Linked DNA regions of Myxococcus hansupus. The protein of the gene in region 2 binds, or shares a complex with, the protein of the main gene of each other region. Links are inferred from orthologs where the notes say so. Each region holds a gene or a part of one and is shown on either strand. Other genes may lie near its edges.

The links.
Region 1: the proteins of tsaE (region 2) and tsaD are in contact, whole or in part, in a crystal structure (PDB 6N9A), measured with the Thermotoga maritima proteins. The link is inferred for Myxococcus hansupus from one-to-one orthologs. Residues at the interface, in WP_004082108.1 of Thermotoga maritima: Leu37, Gly38, Lys46, Lys57, Val59, Lys60, Ser61, Thr63, Phe64, Thr65, Leu66, Met67, Val69, Pro71, Tyr82, Arg83, Leu84, Asp86, Asp88, Phe89, Asp93, Ile128, Asp130, Glu131, Arg134; in WP_004082750.1 of Thermotoga maritima: Cys10, Asp11, Arg49, His50, Leu82, Gly84, Gly135, Gly136, Glu154, Thr155, Leu156, Asp157, Asp158, Ser159, Glu162, Asp165, Lys166, Arg169, Leu170, Tyr175, Lys213, Thr214, Leu217, Tyr218, Gln221, Arg222, Asn324.

Annotation. Positions count from the first base shown.
Region 1 is NZ_CP012109.1:6,165,240-6,174,227, forward strand. Bases 2,305-5,304 are described here. They hold tsaD (tRNA (adenosine(37)-N6)-threonylcarbamoyltransferase complex transferase subunit TsaD), read right to left. Parts: upstream 4,303-5,304; coding sequence 3,307-4,302; downstream 2,305-3,306. Other genes in these bases: A176_RS23880 (hypothetical protein), read left to right, coding at 2,305-2,447; rsmA (16S rRNA (adenine(1518)-N(6)/adenine(1519)-N(6))-dimethyltransferase RsmA), read right to left, coding at 2,451-3,293; A176_RS40145 (response regulator), read right to left, coding at 4,352-5,304. Also shown: panC (pantoate--beta-alanine ligase), read right to left, coding at 1-228; panB (3-methyl-2-oxobutanoate hydroxymethyltransferase), read right to left, coding at 231-1,148; A176_RS23875 (deoxynucleoside kinase), read right to left, coding at 1,310-1,954; more of A176_RS23880, read left to right, coding at 2,166-2,304; more of A176_RS40145, read right to left, coding at 5,305-7,498; A176_RS40150 (J domain-containing protein), read right to left, coding at 7,697-8,988.
Region 2 is NZ_CP012109.1:3,107,659-3,116,646, reverse strand. Bases 5,989-8,988 are described here. They hold tsaE (tRNA (adenosine(37)-N6)-threonylcarbamoyltransferase complex ATPase subunit type 1 TsaE), read right to left. Parts: upstream 7,729-8,988; coding sequence 7,249-7,728; downstream 5,989-7,248. Other genes in these bases: A176_RS12310 (NAD(P)H-hydrate dehydratase), read right to left, coding at 7,725-8,988; A176_RS12320 (class II glutamine amidotransferase), read left to right, coding at 5,992-6,855. Also shown: A176_RS12345 (FdhF/YdeP family oxidoreductase), read right to left, coding at 1-785; A176_RS39895 (BON domain-containing protein), read left to right, coding at 1,616-2,116; hutU (urocanate hydratase), read left to right, coding at 2,225-3,880; A176_RS12330 (hypothetical protein), read left to right, coding at 3,895-4,632; hutI (imidazolonepropionase), read left to right, coding at 4,636-5,901. UniProt on the Escherichia coli protein: Required for the formation of a threonylcarbamoyl group on adenosine at position 37 (t(6)A37) in tRNAs that read codons beginning with adenine.

The DNA.
Region 1 (8,988 bases), 3.1 Mb from region 2 along the record:
GTCGCGGGGGTAGCGGGACAGGTCCTCGCGCGGCCCGAACTGCGTGGGGTTGACGAAGATGGACACGGCCACCGCGTCGGCGCGGCGACGGCCCTCGCGAATCAGCGAGAGGTGACCTTCATGCAGGAAGCCCATGGTGGGCACCAGCGCGAGCCGGTGCCCCTCCCGGCGCAGCCCCGCCGTCCAGTCCTTCACATCCGCGACGGTTTTCAGGACGGCGGGAGCCATGACTAGGCGGGTCTCCCGTAGACGGGGCCCATCTTCTCGCCGCCCTCGGCGGGCGCGGACGGCTCCACCCGGGCCGCCGGAGCCGGAGCCCCCGCCGCCAGCCGGATGTTCTTGTTCGCCTTGAAGGAGTGCTCTTCGTCCGGGAACGCGCCCTTGCGGACCTCCGCGAAGTACGCGCCCGCGGCCTCCGTAATCGAGCCGTGGAGGTTGGCGTAGCGCTTGACGAACTTGGGCTTGAAGTCCGGGTTCATCCCCAGCAGGTCGTAGCAGACGAGCACCTGACCATCACAATCCACGCCGGCGCCAATGCCGATGGTGGGGATGGACAGGCTCTGCGTCACCGTGCGGGCCAGGTCCATGGGCACGCCTTCGAGCACCAGCGCGTAGGCACCGGCCTGCTCCAGCGCCAGCGCATCATCCAGAATCTGGCGCGCCTGGTCCTCACCCCGGCCCTGCACGACATAGCCGCCCATCTTGTGGACGGACTGCGGCGTCAGCCCCAGGTGCCCCATGACGGGGATGCTGGCGCGGACGATGGCGCGCACCGTGTCCGCGAACTCGGCGCCGCCCTCCAGCTTGATGCTGCCCGCGCCGCCTTCCGCCACCAGCCGGCCCGCGTTGCGGACCGCGTCCTGCGTCGACACCTGGTAGCTCATGAAGGGCAGGTCGGCCACGACGTGCGCCCTGCGCGCGCCCCGGGCGACGGCGGCCGTGTGGTAGACCATCTGGTCCATCGTCACCGGCAGCGTGGAGTCGTGCCCCTGGATGACCATGCCCAGCGAGTCGCCCACCAGCAACACGTCCGCGCCCGCTCCTTCGAGGATGTGGGCGAACGTGGCGTCGTAGGCAGTGACCATGCAGATCTTCTGACCGATCTGCTTGAAGCGCTTCAGCGTGTGGATGGTGACCTTGTCCTTCACGGTTCACCTCCTATGGCAACGGGTGGAACGGCCTGACGTGCCCATTCGCACCTCGCCGTCCGCTGGGGATCGCCGGGAGCTCAGGGCACGCCACCGCACTCTAACGCCCCCGGGCCGGCCGTGGGGCATTGAAGGCGGGCGTCCCACCAGGAGCCTGGCTTTCAGCCCCGGCGGGATGCCTTCGGAACGTAATGCTGCGTTCCCGGCTTCGCCTTCCGGATGGTGGCGAGCAGGTCTTCCCTGTCTGCCTCGACATTCACGAAGTCGATGTCTGAGGTATCCACGACCAGGAGCGGGGTGTCCGTGTAGTGGAAGAAGAAGTTGTTGTAGGAGTGGACGAGCCCCTCCAGGTACGTGGAGTCGAACTTGCGCTCGAACTCCCGGCCGCGCTTCTTGATGCGGTGCAGGAGCACGTCCAGCCGGGCCTGCAGGTAGATGACCAGGTCGGGCTTGGCCACGCGGGGCCCGAGCGCCTCGAAGACGCGCTCGTAGAGGGCCAGCTCATGCGCGTCCAGGTTGAGGTGCGCGAAGATGCGGTCCTTGGCGAACAGGTAGTCGCTGACCGTCATCGAGCTGAACAAGTCCTGCTGGAACAGCTCCTGCTGCTGCCGGAAGCGCGAGAGCAGGAAGAAGATCTGCGTCTGGAACCCGAACTTCTGCCGGTCCGTGTAGAAGTTGGAGAGGAAGGGGTTCTCCTCCACCACCTCGAGGACGCGGCGGCCCGACAGACGTTCCGCGAGGATGTTGGAGAGGCTCGTCTTGCCCACGCCAATGGGCCCTTCCACCACGATATACCGGTAGTCCATCCGCCCGAGGCCTCCCGCCCGCGGAATGCGCGTTGAGACCGCGCGCGCGAGACTTCGCGCGAAAGCGCGGCCACGCACGCGGGCGGATAACACAACACGGCCGCTGGAATCCGGCAATTTTCCACGGCGGCGGGCGTCCCTTGACGCTCCGGGACGCATCCCCTACGGTCCGCGCGACTTCATTGGTGTGTGCGCGGGGCGTTCTCCGGACATGAGTGGCAGACAGCGGGCGAAGACAGTGGTGCGGCTGGAAGAGGCTCGCCAGAGCACGCCCACCGCCCAGCGCGCGCCCACACCTCCCGTGGAGCCGGATCCGCTCTACGGCGTGGTGCTCCTGAAGACGGCCATGGAGCTGAAGCGGCGACAGGACGGCAGCGTGGAGGACATCCTCCGCAGCGTGCTCGCCCGCATGCGCATCCCGGAGGCGGAGTTCTTCGCCTACCTGGAGCAGCAAGGCGGCCTGCTCCAGGCGCTGGGAATGCGCGCGCGCTAACGCCTAGGCCGCGGGAGGCGCCGTCACCGGCCCCAGCGCGCGCTCGATGGCCGCGAACTCCTCCACGGACAGGGTCTCCGCGCGTCGCTGCGGATCCACCCCCGCCGCCGCCATGGCCGCGAGGAGCGCCTCCTGCGTGCCCAGCGTCGGGTCCGACTTGATGGAGTTGAGCAGCGTCTTGCGCCGGTGCGAGAAGGACGCCTTCACCACGCGCGTGAAACGGGCCTCGTCGATGATGGGCGCGCGAGGTGCCTTGCGGCGCGTGAGCCGCAGCACCGCGGAGTCCACCTTCGGCGGCGGGTGGAAGCGCCACGCCTCCAGCGTGAGGACGTTCTCCGCGTCGTAGTGCATCCCGAGCAGCACCGTGAGCAGGCCATAGTCACGGTTGCCGGGCTCGGCGGCGAGCCGCTCCACCACTTCCTTCTGCAGCGTGAAGACGGCGCGCGACACGTGGGCGCGCTGCTCCAAGACGCGGAAGAGGATGGGGCTGGTGAGGTGGTACGGGAGGTTGCCCGCCACCGCGACGTCAGGCGCGCCGGCCACCTGGGCGAAGTCCACCGTGGCGGCGTTGCCGGAGACCACGCGCACGCCGGGGATGGCCTCCTTCTCCAGGACCATCACCATGTCGCGGTCCCGCTCCACGGCGGTGACGCGAGCCCCGGTGGCGGCCAGGAAGCGCGTGAGGTGTCCCAGGCCCGGGCCCAGTTCCACCACCGGCTCCTCCGCGCGGAGGGTCAACGCGTCCGCGATGGCCTCCAGGGCGTCCTCGTCTCCGAGGAAGTTCTGTCCCCAGCTGTACTTGGCGCGCAGGCCATGCCGCTTGAGGATTTCTCTTGGCGATTCCACCCGTCTGCTCCCTCTACATGCGCCAGGCCGGGTCTGCGGCGAGGCGGAAATCTCCGCGCAGGCCGCGGCGGTACGCCTCATACCCCGCCACCGCGATCATCGCCCCATTGTCCGTGCACAGTCGCACCGGGGGCAGGAACATGTTCAGCCCGCGCTCCTCGGCCCGCGCCTGACACAGCGCGCGCAACCGCGAGTTCGCCGCCACGCCGCCGCAAATCACGAGCTGCTTGTGGCCCAACCGGCGCGCGGCGGCCACCAGCTTCTTCGACAGCACGTCCGCCACGGCCTCCTGGAAGGACGCGCACAGGTCCGCCAGGGCCTGCCCCTGGGGCACGCCGTGCTTCTGCACGTGGTGCAGCACCGCCGTCTTCAGCCCGGAGAAGGACACGTCGAAGTTGTCGCCGGGCAGCGCGCGCGGGAAACGGATGGCCTCCGGGTTCCCCTGCTGCGCGAGCTGGTCGATGGGCAGACCGCCGGGGTACGGCAGTCCGAGGATGCGCGCCGTCTTGTCGTAGGCCTCGCCGGCCGCGTCGTCACGCGTGCTGCCCACCAGCCGGTACTGGCCGTACGCCTGCACCTCGTAGAGGCTCGTGTGCCCGCCCGAGACGACGAGCCCGAGGAACGGCGGCTCCGGCGCCACCTCCAACAGCCGGATGGCCAGCAGGTGGCCCTCCAGGTGGTTGGCGCCCACGAAGGGCTTGCCCGTCGCCAGGCTCAGGCCCTTGGCCACCTGCACACCCACGAGCAGCGCGCCGATGAGCCCGGGGCCGGAGGTGACGGCGATGAGGTCCACGTCGTCGAGCGTCTTGTTCGCCCGCGTCAGGGCCTCGTGGACGACGGGCAGCACCTGGACGATGTGGTTGCGGCTGGCCAGCTCCGGCACCACCCCACCCCACCGCCGGTGGATGTCCACCTGCGTGGAGACGACATCCGACAACACGCGCCGGCCGTCCTCCACGACGGCGGCGGCGGTCTCATCACACGAGGTTTCCAGTCCAAGGACGAGCAAGGCGGCTCACTTCTCGGGGCCATTGAGGGGAAGTGGGACCGCCACCCGCTCAGTTGCCCAGCCCCCTGAGCAACGTGCGGACCTCTTCGGCGGAGGACCCCGTGGGTTCCAGCAACAAGTACTGCTTGTAGGCCTCGGCTGCCTGGGAATTCTTACCCGTGAACTGCAGCGCCATGCCGAGCGAAATCCAGGCCCGGGCGTTGGTGGCCTCCTCCTTGACGACTTCCTGGAGCAGCTTGGCCGCTTCGCGGTAGGCCGCGTCGGACGTGAAGCCATTGACCAGGGCGATGCCCAGGCCCGCCTTCGCCTCCGTGTCCGACGGCTTGATGGCCAGCGCCTTGCGGAAGCCGCCCGCCGCGGAGCGGAAGCGCTGACCGACGATGGCCGCCCTCGACTGCTTGACCAGCGTGGCGAACTCCACCTCCGGGTCCACCGCGGGCGCGGTGGGCGTCTCCGGCGTCGGCGTGGCCTCGGGGGGCGTGGTCTCCGGAGGCTTGGGCGCCTCCGCGACCGCGACGCCCGAATCCGGCGTGGCGGCGGGAGGAGGCTCCGGGGGCGTCTCGGGAACCTTGGCGTTGGCTTCCGGCGGCGGCGCTTCGAGCGGCGGCGTCCCGGTGTTGGCAGGCGGCTTCGACTCCACCACGGGCGGCGGCTTCGGCGGAGGCGCCTCTGTGGAGGCACCGTTGCCTGTTCCCGCGACGACGGCCGCGACGGCACCGATGAGTACCAACGCGCCACCGATGATGAGTCCCGTGCGCTTCGGACGGGGCGCGTCGTCGCGTGCGGACGAGGACGCGCCGGCCGTGGCTTGCGCGGGCTTCGCGGAAGCAACAGGAGGATTCGAGGATGCCCCCGGCGTGGCGCCAGCAGGATGCGCGGACGCACCCGGTGCGGCGCCGGCGGAACTCGTGGATGCCCCTGGTGCGGTGCCAGCGGGATTCGCGGACGCACCCGACGCAGCGTCAACCGGGTTCGCGGATGCCCCTGGCGTCGTGCCGGCGGGACTCGGAGACGAACCCGCCACAGCGCCCGAGGGATTCGCGGATGCCCCTGGCGTCGTGCCGACGGGATTCGGAGACGAGCCCGGCGCAGCGCCCGAGGGATTCGTGGATGCGCCCGCCGTCGCGCCGACAGCGTTCGTGGATGCACCCGACCCGGTGCCAACGGAATCCGTAGATGCGCCCGACGTGGCGCCGACAGCGTTCGTGGATGCGCCCGGCGTGGCGCCCGCGGAACTCGTAGAAGCCCCCGGCGTGGCGCCAGTCGCGTTCGTCGCCCCACCCGGCGCGCCGTGAGTCGAGGAGGCACCTCCGGTCGACGCGTTCGTGGCAGCGGAGGGCGAAGGCGTAAGGGGCACAGCGGCCGGGTCGACGAGGCTGGACAGCGGCGCGCTCGGTGTGGGCGGCTCGACGGCCAGCTCGGGGACGCCGTGCCCTGGATAGGGCGGCAGCGCGAGCTGGGGCGTGGCGGGCACTTCCTCGGCAAGGGGAATGGGCTCGGCGTCGGCGTACACCGGGGCCATGGGCGGCACGGGCGGCGTCGCGTAACCGATGCCACTCACCAGCGTCACCTCGGACGACGGCGGCGCGGGCGTCGGAGGCGGAACGGGTGGGAACGGATTGGGCGCGATGGCCGCGCCACCAAAGATGGGCGCACGCGGAGATGGCGTGGGGTCGTTGAACGCCGTGCTCGCGAACGCGGACGTCGCCCGGGGCGCGCGCGGCGCATGCGACCAGGAAGAGCCCGGCCCCCACGTCGTCGGCGCGTTGATGCCCTCGGTGTCGACGCGGCTCCAGTCCAGCAGCAGGCTGCGGCGCGCGTGGTCCACGGCACGGTGCGCCGGAGGCGGCTCCACCAGGAAGGACGAGCCCTCCTGCGCGGGAGACAGCGAAGCGGGCGAGGCGTCCGTGTCCTCGCCATCATCCACGGACTCTGGACGCCGGGGCCGAGGATGGAAGACCACCACGTTCGCGGGCTGCGGCGGCGCGGCGGGCGTGGGCTCTGGCGCGGCGGCGGGCTCATCCTCCACCCCCGCGGGCGGTGCCAACACGCTCTGTGGCATCGGGCGCGGCGCGGGCTCGGGCGCGGCGGCGACGGGCTCGGGCGGCGCTTCGGGGACCGCGGCCTCGGGGACAGGCTGCGGCGGGCTCTCCGGCGCGGCGGGCGCGGGCTCCACCGCCGCGCTGGCCGGAGGCGCGGTGTTGAGCCACTGCTCGATGCCGGGCTTGCTGCTCTGCACCGGCTCCATCGGCGCGTGCCCCAGCTCGCGGATGAGGCCTTCGAAGTACAGCTTGCTGATGATGCCCAGCGCGGCCAGGTCCTCGAAGTCCGAATCCTCCACCACGCGGCTCAACGCGCGCTTGCCATCGAAGAGCCGCAGGAGGCCGTTCACCTCGTCCGGAATCTCCGACAGGCGGTCCGCGAGCTGGTGGTAGTCAATCTCGAACACCGTCTCGAGCGGCGGCAACTGCTCGAGCATGCGGCCCCACTCGTCGAGGCGGCGCATGCCCTCCATCAGCAGGCCCTGCGTGGAGATTTCGATGCGCTCGGTCCGGTCGAGCGCGCTGAACTGCACCTCGAACTGACCCTCGAAGGTGTTCAGCATCCGGTAGAAGGCGTTCTCGCCCTTGAGCCTTCCCAGCTCCGCGTCGATGACGCGTCCGTCCTTGAAGTAGACGGTGCCGGTGCGCTCGCCCTGGATGTTGATGAGGCCCGTCTTGCGGCCAATCTCGAACGTCTGCACCAGGTCCACCACGCCCATGTCGGCGAGGCTGCCGGCGAAGCCGCCCTTCGTCGTCTCCCGCTTCTCGATCCTCTCCTTCTCCGCCTTCTGGAGGATCATCTTCACGCGGGTGACGATCTCTTTGATGTAGATCGGCTTGGTCAGGTAGTCGTCACCGCCAAGCTCCAGGCCGCGCACCTTGAACTCGACCGACTTCTGACTCGTCAGGAAGACGAACGGGATGAACTTGAAGCGCTCGTCGGACTTGAGCGTCTTGCACAGCTCGAAGCCGTCCATCTCCGGCATCTTCGTGTCCGCGAGCACGAGGTCCGGTGGACTGATCTGGACCTTCTCGAGCGCATCCTTGCCGTGAATGGCCGTCGTCACGGAGAAGCCAGCCTTCTTCAGGCTGACCTCCATGACCCGGAGGCTCTTCGCGTCACCATCGACCAGGAGCAGGTGCTGCTTGGCCACGTTCCATGCCTTTCGTCACTGCAGACGGCCCAGAGAGCCTGACGCGGGAGCATCCTGCCCGCTTTCGAGGCATGTCAATGGCTTGGGCCTCGGGGGAACCTGGCTGGCCTCCTGCTGGACAGGCGGCGAAAGCCAGGTGCGGGGAGGGTCGAATCGGGCCTGGGCGAACCACCCACACCCAGGGTGAGACCTGACGCGTCAGCGGAAGAAGCCTCCCTTCTTCGGGGGGTTCTTCTTGCGCATGTCGATGAGCCGCAGCTCCTGGTTGGCCTCCAGGTGCTTGGGGTTGGCGCGAACGGCCTCGCGGAAGCAGCGCTCGGCGCGGTCCATGTCGCCCTCGACGCGGGCGATGACGCCAAGCTGGTAGTGCGCGCGATCACAGTTCGGTTCGGTCCGGACCACGTCCATCATCATCTGCTTGGCCTTGGGCATGTCCGCCTTGCGCGCGGGGTCCATGTAGATGGCCCAGGCCCGTGCGGCCATGTACAGCGGCCGAGGGTCCAGCGCATGGGCGCGCTCGTAGTGCTCCGAGGCCGTCGTGAAGTCGCGCTTGCGGAAGAAGACCTCGCCCATCTTGTAGAGGTCGTCGGCGTTGCTGTCTGGCCGGCCCTGGGGACGCAGCACCGGGGCCGTGGTGGCGGGCGCCGAAGCGGGAGGCTTCGGCAAGGACTGCTGGGCCTGGAGGTTCTGCTGGTACGTCTTGCGGCGCGCGTCGTCGTAGAGGACCTCGTAGGCCTCGCGGATGGCCTCGAACACGGCCGTGATCTTCGGCGCCATGTGCGGCAGCGACGGCGGCAGCCGGTCCGGGTGGAAGATCTTCGCCAGGCTGAGGAACGCGGACTTCACCTGGTCGCGCGAGGCGTCCTGCGGAACGCCCAGGACGTAGAAGTGGTCCCGCTTGGCCTGGACATCCGAGTAGCGCTGCTCGAGCTGCTGGGCGAGGCGGGCCTCGTCGGGCTTGGGCGCCTCGGGGATCGCGGGGGCCGTCGCGGCGGCCTGCTCGGGCGTGGCGCCAGCGGCGGGCGCGGGGGGCGTGCGCCCTCCCAGGACACCCATGTTCTCCATCGCGCGGCGCAACAGCCGCTGACGGCGGAGCTTCGCTGCCTCGTCGGGGTTGGAGGGATCTGCCGACACGTCGTCCTCGTCAAAGTCCCAGTCGTCCAAATCTCCGGACGGCTCGTCCCAGTCAGTCTGGCCAGTTGGCCATGAGTTGTCACCGGGGAAGGCCCCCGATGAATCAGGTGCTACCGGTTCAATGGTCGCTTCGACAATGGCCTCGACGGGAGGCTCGTCGAAATCGATGTTCGGCTGATTGACATCCGAGCGGACGAGCGACTCCAGATGGGTGTCCACCTGCAGCAGCGCGGCCTCGAAGGAGGCGGTCAGCGTATCGGCGCCTTCGTCCTTGTCGAAGGAGACGATGCGCCAGAGGTCCTCGTCTCCCGCCTTGGGCGCGGCGGCGCCTGGACGGGCCTGCGACGGCGCGGGCG
Region 2 (8,988 bases):
AGCGAGGACAGCATGCGCGGGTGGTTGGTGCCCGGATTCTGGCCGATGACGAAGATGGCGTCGGCCTTGTCGAAGTCCTCCAACGTGACGGTGCCCTTGCCAATGCCCACTGTCTCATTGAGGGCGGAGCCACTGGACTCGTGGCACATGTTGGAGCAGTCCGGCAGGTTGTTGGTGCCGAACTGCCGCACGAAGAGCTGGTACAGGAACGCGGCTTCGTTGCTGGTCCGGCCCGACGTGTAGAAGCTCGCGGCGTGCGGTGAGTCGAGCGAGTTCAGCTCCTCCGCCACCAGCGCGAAGGCGTCGTCCCAGGAGAGGGGCTCGTAATGCGTGGCGCCCTCGCGGAGCACCATGGGCTGCGTGAGCCGACCCTGCTTGCCCAGCCAGTGGTCCGTCTGGAGGGACAGCTCGGCCACGCTCCACTGGCGGAAGAACTCCGGCGTCACGCGCGCGGACATCGCCTCTTCCGCCACGGCCTTGGCGCCATTCTCACAGAACTCCGCCATGGAGCGGTGTCCCGGATCCGGCCACGCGCAGCCGGGGCAGTCGAAGCCTTCCTTCTGGTTGACCTTGAGCAACAGCCGCGTGCCGCGCACCACGTCCATCTCACCGTAGACGTGCCGCATGGCCGACACGACAGCCGGGATTCCCCCCGCCACCGTCGCGATGGGCCCCACGGACGGTCCGCGCGCCTCTTCCGGAGGCTGGGCGCTGGGCGTCACCTTCGCGAGGCCCGAAGCCACTTCGGCCTCGGCTCCCTCCGCGTTCCGGCTCCCATCATCCATGGCACGTCCTCCTGGCGGCTGACGGCCGGTTGACCGGCCGATCGCGACGCCCCGGACTCTACCGCGCTCCGGGCGCGCGGGAACGCTCATGGAACGCCTGGAACCCCGTTGGAGGTCCACCCAGGGTGCCTGCTTCGCCAGACGCCTCCGCGCCCGGCCGGACTCCAGGCGGGAGCGGGCCGCGTTGCCGAGTCCGCACGCGGTCCCGAACGTCCAGGGACGGGCCAGGAGCGCCAGGGCACACACCCGACGAGAGGAGGCCATTCGATGAGCGGCAGACGCGACGACGACGCGCGGTGGGCAGACAGGGAGCGGGCCAGGGCCTCCGAACGGGACGAGCGCCGGGGTGCGCCGGACGCGGAGGATGGCTGGCAGCCACGCGGCTTCGACAGTGAGCGGTACTTCCACGCCGCGGCCAGGGAGCGGGACGAGCGCGACTACCAACGCGACCTCGATTATGGCCGCGCCGCGCGTGCCCTGAACCATGCCCGGGAGTACGGCCGTGACTTCGACCTGGACCGGGAGCTCGACCGCCGCGCTCGGGAGTTCGACCCGGAGCGCATCGCCCGGCAGCCCGGCTACAGCCCCAGCGGCACGTTCCGGGATGTGGGCGAAGGCGAGCATCGGGACGACCGCCGGGCGGGAAGCTCCCACGGCGGCCCTGGCCAGGGCTGGCGCCGCCGACGGGAGGACATGGGCGGCCACGGGCCCCAGGGCCGGAGCACCGGGGGTGGCACCTCTGATGACCGGGGAGCAGAGGCCCCCGAGAGCGTCGCGGCCGGGAGGGCGGCCTTCCGGACCGGGGCCGGCCATGGCGAGGCGCTGGACGCATGGCCGAAACCGACGTGCGCTACGGCGGCACCCAGCCCGCGGGGCATGGGCCCGGCGTGGAGAACATGGCGCCGCCGTGGGACGGCTACGCCACCAGCCGCTCACGGCCCGAGGACCATGAGCTGGGGCACGGCGGCTTCGCGGCGGGTGGACGGGAGCGACGTGGCGAGAGGCCTCGTGGCAAGGCGCCCCGGGGCTATCAACGCTCCAGTGAGCGCATCCTCTCGGACCTCTGTGACGGGCTGATGCGGAGCTGGGTGGACGCCGAGGACGTGGACATCCGCGTGCGCGACGGCGTGGTGCTGCTCAGCGGCGTGGTGCGCAGCGCGGACGAACGGCAGGCCACCGAGGCCCTGGCCCACGAGGTGCTCGGCGTGAAGGAGGTCATCAACGACATTCGCGTCCAACGCGACGAGGGCATCATGGCCCTACCCTCCTCGCGCAGGCCGGTCCAGGCTTTCGGAGAGGACGAGGCCGACGACGACACGCTGCATTCGTAAGGCGACGAACGCGACGCGGCGCGACGGAGACATCGTGGTGGCCCGGAAGCGCGCGGCTTCAGGTAGTGTGCCGGGCCTTTCCGTCCGCCACACCCTAGGAGTCCGTTCATGTCCCGCGTCATCCGCGCCCCCCGTGGTTCCACCCTGTCCTGCAAGGGCTGGGTCCAGGAAGCCGCGCTCCGGATGTTGATGAACAACCTCGACCCGGACGTCGCCGAGCGTCCCGAGGACCTCGTCGTCTACGGCGGTACCGGCAAGGCCGCCCGCGACTGGCCCTCGTTCGACCGCATCGTCGCGAGCCTCCAGGACCTGGGCGAGGACGAGACGCTGCTCGTCCAGTCCGGCAAGCCGGTGGGCATCTTCCGCACGCACCCGGACGCGCCGCGCGTGCTCATCGCCAACTCCAACCTCGTGGGCCGCTGGGCCAACTGGGAGCACTTCCACGAGTTGGAGAAGAAGGGCCTGATGATGTACGGCCAGATGACCGCGGGCTCGTGGATCTACATCGGCACGCAGGGCATCCTTCAGGGCACCTACGAGACCTTCGCCGCCGCCGGCCGCTTCCACTACGGCTCCGATGACCTGGCGGGCCGGCTCATCCTCTCCGGCGGTCTAGGTGGCATGGGCGGCGCGCAGCCGCTGGCCGCCACCATGAACAACGCGGTGTTCCTCGGCGTGGAGATCGACCCCACCCGCGCCCAACGCCGCGTGGAGACGCGCTACCTGGACGTCGTCGCCAAGGACCTCGACGAGGCGCTGGCGATGGTGAAGGAGGCCCAGGAGAAGCGCGTGGGCCGCTCCATCGCCGTCATCGGCAACGCGGCGTCGGTGTTCCGCGAGCTGTACCGCCGGGGCATCAAGCCGGACCTCGTCACGGACCAGACGAGCGCGCACGACCCGCTCAACGGCTACATCCCCACGGACCTGTCGCTGGAGGCCGCCGCCGAGCTGCGTCAGCGCGACCCGGAGACGTACGTGCGTCGCGCCCGTGAGTCGATGATCATGCACGTGCAGGCGATGAACGACTTCAAGGCGGCCGGCAGCCACGTCTTCGACTACGGCAACAACCTGCGCGGTCAGGCGGAGCTGGGCGGCATGACGAACGCCTTCGAGTTCCCGGGCTTCGTGCCGGCGTACATCCGCCCCCTCTTCTGCGAGGGCATGGGCCCCTTCCGCTGGGTGGCCCTCTCCGGAGACCCGGAGGACATCCGCGTCACGGACCGCGTGGTGCGCGAGCTGTTCCCGCAGAAGGCCTCGCTCCAGCGCTGGCTCAACATGGCCGAGGAGCGCGTGGCGTTCCAGGGCCTGCCCTCGCGCATCTGCTGGCTGGGCTACGGCGAGCGCGCCAAGGCGGGCCTCGCCTTCAACGAGCTGGTGCGCAAAGGCGAGGTGAAGGCGCCCATCGTCATCGGTCGCGACCACCTGGACTGCGGCTCGGTGGCGTCGCCCAACCGCGAGACGGAGGCGATGAAGGACGGCACGGACGCGGTGGCGGACTGGCCCATCCTCAACGCGCTGGTGAACGCGGTGAACGGCGCCTCGTGGGTGTCCTTCCACCACGGCGGCGGCGTGGGCATGGGCTACTCGCTGCACGCGGGTCAGGTCATCGTCGCGGACGGAACGCCGGAGGCCGCGCGCCGCATCGAGCGCGTGCTCACCAGCGACCCCGGCATGGGCGTGCTGCGCCACGCGGACGCGGGCTACTCCGAGGCCATCGACGTGGCCAAGCAGCGCGGCGTGAAGATTCCCGGCATCACCACCTGAGAATGGAGTCCGCCGTGACACGCTTGCGCGGTGCGGTCATCGGGCTGTGGAGCGTCGCCGTCGCGGCGGGGACGGGGTGCGCCCCCACGGCCATGGGCCCCATGGTGATGCGCATGGGGCCCGGGCGGCCGGACCAGAACGTCCTGCAGATGGGCATGCGCTCCGGCCCCCGGCTGAGCGCACCCGTCGTGGGCTCGCAGCCGTCCCTCCCCGCCGGGGACCGGTTCCGCGGCGACGAGTCGAGCTTCTCCACGCAGCAGTGGGGCATGGCGTTCGACGCGGCGCTGACGATTCCGCTGTCGGAGCGGCTGCACCTGCACACCGGCATGCAGGGGGAGATGTTCCTGCCCGTGCCCCTTCCCGCGTATGGCCTGTATGCCGGAGCGTCGTACTACCTGGGGTCGGAGCAGTGGGGACTGGCCCCGGCCGTGTCGGTTCGCGGCGCGTCCGACTTCGGGCTCATCAACTCCCGAGGGGGTCCCGGCAGCATCTTCGGCACGGAGGCCTCCTGCGCGCTGACGATGCAACCGGAGAAGAACGTCTCACTGGGCCTGGTTCCGTTCGTGTCGTGGCACGCGGTGGTCGCGGGAGGCCGCACCGAGCAGGCGCTGTACTACGGCGGCGTGGTGGCGGCGCGCGTCTCCTGGGGCGGGTTGAATGACCTGGAAGTGTCAGGCGGCTTTGGCCGCGCGAAGGTCGGCAAAGGGTTGAGCTGGAACGTCCCCATCATGGGTGCTCGCGGAGGTCGTTGACGCATGGACAGGCTCGAGTTGCTGGTTCGAAACACCTCCGAGGTGCTCACGGTGGAAGGCACGCACCGGGAGCGCGCGGAGGACGCGCTCACCCCTCGCCCGGGCGCGGTGGTGGGCGTGAGCGGTGGCCGTGTCACCTACGTGGGCCCGGAGTCAGGGTTGCCCGCGGGCGCGGTGGGTCCTGGGACGGAGGTGGTGGACGCCCAGGGCGGCTTCGTGGGTCCGGGCTTCGTGGACCCGCACACGCACCTCGTCTTCGCGGGTGAGCGGTCCGCGGAGTTCGACCTGCGCAACCAGGGCGCCACGTACCTGGAGATCGCCAAGGCGGGGGGCGGAATCGCGGGCACGGTGCGAGCCACGCGGGCCGCCAGCGAGGAGGAGCTGGTGCAGCTCGCCCTGCCCCGTACGAAGCGCCTGCTGGCGCAGGGCGTGACGACGGCGGAGGTGAAGAGCGGCTACGGGCTCAACCTGGAGACCGAGCTGAAGATGCTGCGCGCGGTGCGGACGCTCGGCACGCTCACGCCGCTGGAGCTGGTGCCCACGCTGCTGTGCGCGCACGCGCTCCCCGAGGAGTACAAGAGCCGCCGCGAGGACTACGTGCGGCTGTGCATCGAGGAGATTCTCCCCGCTGTCGCGGGCGAGGGGCTGGCGCGCTTCTGCGACGTCTTCGTCGAGGACAGCGCCTTCACCGTGGACGAGGCGCGGCGCATCCTCAGCGCGGGCATGTCGCTGGGCATGCAGCCCAGGCTGCACGCGGACCAGATCACCGCCTTTGGAGCCTCCGAGCTCGCGGCGGAGCTTGGAGCCGCAACGGCCGATCACCTGGAACAAGTGACGGACGCGGGATTGCAGGCGCTGGCGGCGGCCAACGTCACCGCCGTACTCGTGCCGACATCGACGCTGTTCCTGCGCATGCGACCGTACGCTCCTGGACGACGCATCCGTGATGCGGGGCTCAACATCGCTTTGGGGACCAATGTGAATCCCGGCTCCGCCATGAGTGAAAACACGGCGTTGGCGCTGGGGCTTGCGTGCCTGGAAAACGGACTTACGGCCGCCGAGGCGTATTGGGGAGCCACCCGGGGCGCCGCGTTGTCATTGGGGTTGCAACAGCACGGCAGGCTGTCCGTGGGCGACCCGGCCGACCTGGTGGTCTTCGGCTGTGCTTCGTACCGTCATCTGCCCTACCATCTAGGAATCACCCACGCGCGTGTCGTGGTGAAGGCCGGGCGCATCCATGTCCGCCAGCCGATGGACGGCTGCATGTGAACCGGCGTCGCAGAGACACGACGGCCCCGCGTGGGTAAGAACGGGACGACATCCGTCAGGGCCGGACGTTAGGAGTCATCGTCACCCGCCATGTGCCGACTATTTGGATTCCGTTCCGCCATTCCCGCAGCAGTCCACCCCGCCCTGGTGACGGAGAAGAACTCGCTCCTCATCCAGTCCCGCGAGCACAAGGACGGATGGGGAATCGCCGCGTACGGCGTCGAGCAGTCGCCGGTGGTGGCACACGGTGTGGGCCCCGCGCACAGCGACCCGGACTTCGAGCGGGTGAGCAGCCGGGTGTCCTCGCACACGGTGGTGGCGCACATCCGGCTCGCGTCCGTGGGCGCGGTGGAGCTGCGCAACTCCCACCCCTTCCTGCACGGCCGCTGGTCGTTCGTGCACAACGGCACGCTGCGCGAGTTCGCCACCCACCGGGCAGCCGTGGAAGCGCTCATCTGCCCGCGGCTGAAGACGAACATCAAGGGCACCACGGACAGCGAGCGCTGCTTCTACCTGTTCCTCACCCGCCTGGCCGCCCGGCACCCGATCGACCGCGAGGTCACCGTGGAGGCCGTGGCGCGCGCGTTGGCGGAGACGATGTCGCTGGTGGCGACGATTACGGACGAGCCGGGGCAGGACGCGCGGTCCGCGATGAACTTCCTGGTCTCCGACGGCAACGTCATGGTGGCCACGCGGCGCAACCGGACGCTGTTCGTGTCCACGAATGGCGCGCGCAACGAGGAGCCCTCGCTGCCGTCGCCGGGGACGAAGCTGGAGCAGCTCGTCGTCGCCAGTGAGTCGCTCTGCGGCGGGCCGTACTGGGCGCCCGTGGCCGAAGAAGACGTTATCGGCGTGGACGCGAATCTCGTGTTCCACCATTGGCGGGTGCCGGAGCTCACGGGCACGGACCTCCTCTCCACGGCGAAGCAGGACGCCTCGCGCAGCGTGGCGTAGGGCCCAGGGTGCGCGCCGAGCTCGTCGACCGCTGGCTGACGACCGATGGTCAGCGTCGCCGCTCGGAACTCGTGCGGATGGGCTTGTGTGGCAACTGGCCTGAGGCGTTGAGTGGTTTCGAGGCAGCCTCTGAGCTGGGTGACAATCCGCGGGACCTCCGCGGCATCGACCTGTCGGGGCAGGACCTGCCAGCCAAACTGCGCGCCATCCTGAACGAGCCGGACTGGCGCATCGTGCAGATGGATGCGGGTTGGGCCGCTTCGGGCCCCGATGAGGCGGGCCGCGCGCATCCATCGGTCACTGTTCGGAAATGTCGGGACATTTCAGCCGCTAAAACCCCCGACATTTCCGAACAGCTAGCTGCGCTGCGGCTCCGGAACGCCCCCGTGTGCGTCAGGGCATCCAGGCTTCGAGCAGCGCCGCGGGCCTTGCGCCAAACGCCTCGGCCATCAAGTCGCGGGCATCGCCGCCGGTGTGCTTCAACGTGACGCGCAGGTAGTCGCGGGGCGCGGCCTGGGGAATCTTGTCCAGCCACTCGACCAGCATCGCGCTGTCGGTGCCTTCCAGGTCCAGGAAGCCCGTGGCGTACAGGTCGTCGTAGTCCGTCAGGCGGTACAGGTCCGCGTGGTACAGCGGGATGCGCCCGGCGTACGGATAGACGATGGCGAACGTGGGGCTCGCCACCTCGGAGCGAGGCACCTTCGCCCCCTCCGCCACGCCGCGCACCAGGTGTGTCTTGCCCGCGCCCAGGTCGCCAATCAGCCCCACGAAGTCACCGGGTTCCAGCAGCTCGCCCAGACGGACACCCAGCCGGTGTGTCGCGTCGGGGGACTCCAGCCGCACCGTCCGCACCGCCGACGTCTCCGCGCTCATCGTTCCCACCGAAGCCACACCTCACACAGCCCTTGTTCCACGATGTCTCCCGCGACCAGCCCGAGCTGTCCGCGCTTCGCCGCCGCCAGGTCCCCCGCGAGGCCGTGCGCGTACACCGCCGTCCAGAGGGCCGCGGGCACCGGCAGCGACTGCGCCAGGAACGCGCCGCAAATTCCCGACAGCACATCCCCCGAGCCGCCCGTGGCCATGCCCGGGTTGCCGGTGGTGTTGAGGTACACGCGCCCGTCCGGGTCGCTCGTCAGCGTCCGGTCCCCCTTGAGGACCAGCGTCACCTTCAGCCCGGTCGAGAACTGACGGGCCACGTCCAACCGGTGCGCCTGGACCTCCTTCGTGGACTTGCCCGTCAGCCGCGCCATCTCGCCCGGGTGCGGCGTCATCACCACCGGGCCCTTCGCCCGGCGCAGCACTGACAGGTCCGTGGCCACCGCGTTGAGCGCGTCCGCGTCCAGCACCGCGGGAATCTCCACGCGCGCGAGCAGCTCGCCGATCAGCGCCCCCGTCTCGTCGCCCCGAGGAATCCCCGGCCCGATGACGAGCGCATCCTTCCCCTCCGCCGCCGCCACCAACGCGTCCAGGTCGCCAAGCCCCAACGGGCCGGTGGCCTCCAGCGGGATGCCCATGATCTCCGCGGAGTGCGCCTGGATGGAGTCCAGCGCATCCGACCGCGCCGCCACGGTGACGAGCCCCGCGCCCGAGCGCAGCGCCGACTTCGCCACCAGGGCCGCGGCCCCCGTCTTCCCTCGGCCGCCCGCGACCACCAGCACGTGGCCAAACGTCCCCTTGTGCGAGTCCGCCTTGCGCACCGGCAACGTGCGCCGAGCGTCCGACTCCTCCACCACGAAGAGCTCGGGACCAGAGACCTCCTTCGAGGACTCACCGCCCATCCCGATGTCCACCCGGTGCACGTGCCCACACAACGTGGCACCGGGCTCCAGCACCTGCCCCGGCTTGAGGAAGCCAAACGCCACCGTGGCATCCGCTTCCACGCATGGAGAGAAGGGCGCCCCCGAGTCGCTCTGGAGGCCGGAGGGAACATCCGCCGCCACCACCTTCGCCCCCGCCGCGCGCCAGCCCCGGATGGCCACCACGGCGTCCGCGAAGGCCCCCGCGGGAGCACGGCTCAAGCCCGTGCCGAAGAGCGCATCCACCACCACGTCACCCCGACCGGGGGCGTCCACCTCCGCCAGCCCTCGGGGCGTCACCCCGAAGCCCTTCAGCGCCTCCACGTTGCGCCGCGAC